One region of the Blautia aquisgranensis genome, then DNA from elsewhere that is predicted to be linked to it. Evidence: riboswitches for the same ligand, from Rfam matches in the RefSeq annotation. Region 1 holds a riboswitch; the other holds the start of a gene.

Region 1 (3,184 bases):
CACTCTCCACCTTTGTCTCTGTGATATCCCGCAGAAAGATCATGGCATATTCTGAATCCTCTATCTCGCCGCGTATGATCACATTACGGACCCATCGTTCTTCTCCATTCAGAGTGATACGGCACTCCAAAGCCAATTCGGTTTCCAGACCCTTCAGCCTTTCTGCAATATAACCACGGTCGTAAAAAGAGGATACCGCCTTCTTATCTTTCTCCACAACATAGGAATCCACAAAATGCCGGATCAGTTCATCCCATGTATGACTCTGTTCAAAGACTGTCATCAGGGATGTTTCAACCTTAAAGGTATCAAAAGTATTCGCTTCCAGATTCACATAATACTCGCACAGATCTGCTTTCGTAAAAGCCCGGTGGAAAGCAGCAGATTTTTGTGCCTGCATGATTTCTTTTTTCTCCCCATCAATGTTAATAAAAATCCCGGCAATCCTGCTGGCAGAACCATCCAGACGGCGTATTACTTCTGCCGATGCCCGAAACCACTGGTATTGATTATCCTTCATTCTCATACGATACTCTACCTGGTATTTTATCTGGTTCGTCTTATCCTTAATTGCCGCCTGAAGCTGCACCATTACTCTTTCTTTATCCTGTGGATGCAGAAGATCTGACCAGGATTCCAGTTTATTCGGAAAGTCCAAAGTGTCATGATAGCCAAGCATTTTTCGGAATTCATGACTCCAGTTTGCATTCACAATCTCACTGTTTTCGTCACAGTCAAAATACCAGAAGCCGGAACAGATAGCCTCATTGAGCAGTGCCAGATTTACATGATCCCAGTTGACCTGTACGGACATAACCCAGATCTGTCTGCCCGCCTCATCTGTCGCATCTTCTTTATAAAGCCGTACATTATTCACTGTACCGTCTGCTGTAAGGATCTGTGATTCCCCTGCTCCGTGAAGCTGCAAAAAACGATCTCGATCCAGTATATCTTCCTCGCCATAAAAGAAATTTTTCAATGAGCCGTTTGTCTGCTTCATAAAAGAGTCGAATGTATATCCTGTACTATGTAACAGCAGATTGCTCACAGATAAAACAGACAGGTTTTGGTCATAATATCCTGTCATTATGCCTACCCCGCCATTATTTTCCAGTGTTTTCTGTACTGCCTGTGACATGGCCTGTGTCTGTCCCGGTACAGTCTCACTTAAAGAATATATTTTGTCTTCATAATTTCCCATTTTATAAAAATCCTCACTCTGTTTCATGCTTCGTTATCCTGCTTTTATCTATATACAGAGAACCCGTCCCTGCCAGTTTTCTTATCCATTTTTGCATACAAAAAAGGACACCTTCTAAAACCTGCCAGCGTCCCTACTATATTTCTTTAACATCACACTGATTTTAGCCCCTTCTGGCTTTGCGTCCCTGCCTTTCAGCAGGTTTGCCTTGAAATAATTTCCATTTTTATCAAAAATAAAATACCATGAAGTTTTTCATACGTCAATAATGTTGGATAGAAAATCCGTGTATTTTGCGTATGTCAGGTTGCATTGTCAGGGATTAGGATGAATTTTGGCTATTTTGCACATTGATATTATTATCTGTTATACATATAGTAATATTAACAGGACTCCCCGCACCTCTCAACGATGTGCCCCAGGGGAGATATTTTTTTATATGAAGATATTATTGAAGAAATAATATAAAGTGGAGTTCTGGTTTAGGGAATTCCATTTTTATTGCTTGTATTTGCTTTGTTATTAGCGTACTTTGCTCCCATATGATATCCTGTTTTTTTCACATATTGCATTTCTCCCTTCTGAAGTTCTCTTTTCAGTTACATGACTATACCAGAAGTCGGGGAAATAGCAATTCAGCAGATGTACCGAAAATGCGTGGAGGAGATTGGGGATAGTAGATAATAGGGAAAATTAGGATAAAAGAAAAGTCATGGCTCTGCCATGACCTTTCAATTTATATTTGCTGTCTTATTCAGCAGAAATACCTGCCAGTTTTACATTTACGTTATAAGTTGCCGGGTCTTCTGCTGCTGCATTATTGACACAATCAGCATCGGTACCTTCCATCCAGATATAAACACGCATTTTTACGCCATCATACCCTACGGAAGAAGCAATTTTTTGTGTGCCAGATGAAACTTCATAGTTCTTTCCAACCTTCGTGGCTATCCAGTTTTGACTATTCTGATCGGTATAAGTAGTAGCATAAATATATGGATAAGTCACTGCTACTGGTTTTAATTTTCCGTCTGTCTTCGTGCAATCCAGCACATCCCCTTCTTTTCCTCTTGCAGTATTGTAATCTGCCTCCGGATTTTTTTTATTGCTTATGGCAAAAATATATTCACCCTGAGCCGGCTAGTCTCTTCCTGTTCTGTGTACCACAAAACCTGCACGGATTGCTGATGATATGGGATTCTTCTCGTCGCTGTCCTCAAAACCGATATCCGCTATGTATATATCTGTAGAATTTCCATTTGTTCTCAGAAACAGACTGGTCTTATAGTAATCACTATAGTCTCCTTTCCCAAAAAGGCTGGCCACCAGATTGCTCTGATTCTCTGTTCCGTTGGTAAAACCCAGGACTTTCTGGAATCCTCCGCTGATCCGGTTGGTTGATACAGGATTCAGTCTCCCCGAAAAGCTGTCCAGCACAGCGGCTGATCCATATGTTCCACTGTATGAATTACTGATCTGCAGATTGACACCTGCGCCCGCTGCCATACGGACTTTTGTTGTATGACGGCTTGTATTATATACATACCATGCATATGTTGCTGAAATCACTGCAAGCAATGCAATAAGGAGTGCCACTGTGCCTGTAGTAAGTCTGCCTTTCAGTTTTTTCCTGCTGGATATATCTGATTTATTTACTTCATCAGAAATAATAGGCACCTCCATTTCTCTATATTCGTCAAGGTGTACTTTTTTATTACACTTTTATAGAATATAATATCATATTCATGTATTTTCAGCAATTCATCATTAACACTGTTTTTTTCTTTTATATCACTGAAACAAAAAGCAGACCGGAGCCTGAAATGCCTGCCGGTCTGCAAAATATATCATATTTTATTTACGATTATAATTGATGAGACAGCCTTTCAGAATGATTTCTCTCTCATCATCTGTCAGTTCTCCAAGTGTAACGTCGAATTCTTTCAGTGTATCGCCGTCAACTGTATAACCTTTGATCACATC
Region 2 (3,184 bases), on a different contig from region 1:
CTGATCTTATATCCGTTTAAGTGAAGAATCGGAAGTACAGCACCATCTGTGATCGGGTTCAGGAACTTGTTGGACTGCCAGGATGTTGCAAGTGGGCCAGTTTCAGCTTCACCGTCACCGACAACAGTTGTTGCGATCAGGTCAGGATTATCGAATACGGCACCAAATGCGTGTGCGATGGAATATCCAAGCTCACCGCCCTCGTTGATGGAACCAGGTGTTTCCGGTGCACAGTGACTCGGAACTCCGCATGGGAAGGAGAACTGCTTGAACATTTTCTTCATACCTTCTTCATCCTGGCTGATGTTCGGATATACCTCGCTGTAGGAGCCCTCCAGATAAGTGTTTGCGATCATGAAGTTTCCGCCATGTCCAGGACCGGAAAGAAGAATCATATCCAGATCATAACGTTTGATGACACGGTTGCAGTGTGCATAAACAAAGTTCTGTCCAGGTACGGTTCCCCAGTGTCCAACGATTTTTTTCTTGATCTGGTCCATAGTCAGTGGCTCTTTCAGCAGCGGATTATCAAGAAGATAAAGCTGTCCGGCGGACAGGTAGTTGGCAGCACGCCAGTAAGCATCGATCTTGTCAAGCATTTCCTGATTCAAAGGCTGCTTTTCCAGACATAATTTGTTGTCTTCCATTTTCTTACCTCTTTCTTTTGTCATTACTCATAAATGGTTGAATGGTTGTTGATAAGATGATTTTTGTTATTTTTTTAACCAGGAATATCCTATCATAACGAAAATATTCCGTAAAATAGCAATATTGCATTGTAATTATAACTTTTTGATATGGATAATCTTAAAAAAATATGGATTACCATAAAAACAGCAGGTTTCTGAGTCGAAAATTGAAGATGTTATTAATGAGAAGTTTTATCTAATTGTTTCACACCAGAAAAAGTGCTATACCAAAAATATTCTTGAATAACGTAAAATGGAATCATAAAAGAAAAGGGAGAGATGACTTATGTTAATGTCCGGTATTTTGGGAGAACAGAAATTTTATATGATTTAAAAATGTGATAGTTTGAACATGAAAGAAAGATAAAGATACTTTTGCTGAATTATAAGGGATGGAGGTGAAGATGGTCAGAACAAACAAGATAATAAATGAAGGATTACCTGAAAGCGTTAAGACGGTGAGGTTTTTCTTGTGTACAATAGAGTATTAGGGTATAATAAAATCAGCTTTTTGCACACGTTAAAAGTTATAATACGGAAATCGGCAAACCAGATGAAAGTCTGGGACGCAAAGCTACAGGGCCTGTAAAATGGCAGCCAGTTGCATAAAACGAGGTGCACTGTCTGCTTGGCAGTGTTTTTTTTGAGTTAAAAACAACTTAAATTATCAACAGGAGATAGAAGGAAAATGAAAGGAAAAAGAGTGATTGCAGGCATTCTGCTTGTGGGAATTTTAGCAGTCACCCTGACAGGGTGTAAAAACACAGGGAGCGGTAAAAAAGAAACAGAAAAGCCTGTTATTACCCTCGGCAGTGATAACTATCCACCATACAATTATCTGAATGAGGATGGTGTACCAACGGGAATAGATGTAGAACTGGCTACAGAAGCATTCAAAAGAATGGGATATCAGGTGGATGTTGTCCAGATTGACTGGGAGGAGAAAAAAGAACTGGTGGAGAGCGGAGAGATTGACTGTATCATGGGCTGCTTTTCCATGGAAGGACGCCTTGACGATTACCGCTGGCAGGACCATACATAGCAAGCCGTCAGGTGGTTGCTGTAAATGAGAACAGTGATATCTATAAACTGAGTGACCTGGCGGGAAAGAACCTGGCTGTCCAGTCCACAACCAAACCAGAAGGTATCTTTCTGAAGCGGACAGATGAAAGAATCCCAAAACTGGGAAATCTGATCAGCCTGGGACACAGGGAGCTGATCTATACATTTCTGGGAAAAGGATATGTGGATGCAGTCGCCGCACATGAGGAATCTGTTGTCCAGTATATGAAGGATTATGATACAAGTTTCCGTATTCTGGAAGAACCTTTGATGATCACCGGAATAGGTGTTGCTTTTGCAAAAGATGATGACAGGGGAATCTGTGAGCAGATGAGCCAGACTCTGGAAGAAATGCGTCAGGATGGCACATCCCTGAAAATCATTGAAAAATATCTGGATGCTCCCCAGAAGTATCTGGAGGTGGATGATCTTGGATATTAAGAGAAAGAAAAAAGAAAAACGAAACCAGCTATTCGGTGGTCTGATTGGAATCTGTGTGGCTGTAGTTTTTCTGTTTTATTTCTTTCATGCGGAGAAAGCGGAAGCAGAGAAAAGAATGGTAGAGATTGTAAATTATGTCAAAGTGCAGTGTTCCACCTACACCCATTATAATGAATCTTCGGAATCCAAAAGTCTTCTCCGTGCCATTGAAAGTGCCCGACAGATGAGTACAAATATTAACATGGAAATGGAAAACGGCGGCCAGCTAAGCGAGGATTTTCTGAAAGAAAATCTGCAGACTCTCTGGGTGGATGGCATCCTTGTGCTGGATACAGAAGGAAAGACAGACTGTGAATACAGCACGGACGAGTCTCTGGCTAATGAGATTACGGAGTATCTGCAAAAAGAAATTATCATGGATTTTGCCGGATATGAAGAAAGATCTTATTCGGAACGGTTTACCAGGGGAGATGGATCCTTTATTGACATTGCAGCCTGCGCCAGAAAAGATGCACCGGGTATTGTTGCAATCTACTATTACACATCTCCTGAATTTGCCAGAAACTATACACTGACGATACAGGGGCTTTTAAACGGTTATAGTATCCAGAAAGATGGAACGATTATTGTTGCAGACAAAGGAACCGTAGTTGCCAGCAATGATGAGAAACTGCTGGGACAGAATACAGCCAACAACGAGGTTGTTCAGGCAATGAAAAAACATACAGACAGTCAGCATATTTTTCATTTGAAGAATGGAGGAACCGGATGTTACGGAATCATGCTGAAGCAGCGGGATTATTATATCTATGCATATCTTCCAGATACGGAAGTGTTTCATGATCTTCCATTAAGCGTGATAAGCGTTATTTTTCTTTATTTTCTGGTGTTCAGTGTATTCTGGTTCTGGGCATACAGAACCAATCTGGCGCACCGGAGACAAGAATTTGAAAAAGATGAAAAATATAAAGCAGAACTTCTGACAGCAGCAA

Evidence for each region. A riboswitch is a leader RNA that binds a small molecule or an ion and turns the genes downstream of it on or off. The one in region 1 is predicted to bind cyclic di-GMP.
Region 2: another riboswitch for cyclic di-GMP. It lies ahead of WMO28_RS09540 (substrate-binding periplasmic protein); the one in region 1 lies ahead of WMO28_RS03295 (response regulator).

What each region holds. Positions count from the first base shown of each region.
Region 1 is NZ_JBBMEJ010000002.1:302,412-305,595, reverse strand. Features, by position in the region: gene WMO28_RS03295 (response regulator) at 1-1,201, opposite strand, end outside; cyclic di-GMP riboswitch class I at 1,314-1,419, opposite strand; gene WMO28_RS03290 (hypothetical protein) at 1,952-2,254, opposite strand; gene WMO28_RS03285 (hypothetical protein) at 2,342-2,878, opposite strand; gene WMO28_RS03280 (hydratase) at 3,056-3,184, opposite strand, start outside.
Region 2 is NZ_JBBMEJ010000010.1:50,748-53,931, reverse strand. Features, by position in the region: gene WMO28_RS09545 (phosphoketolase family protein) at 1-647, opposite strand, end outside; cyclic di-GMP riboswitch class I at 1,223-1,298, shown strand; partial or broken gene WMO28_RS09540 (substrate-binding periplasmic protein) at 1,378-2,192, shown strand; gene WMO28_RS09535 (ATP-binding protein) at 2,176-3,184, shown strand, end outside.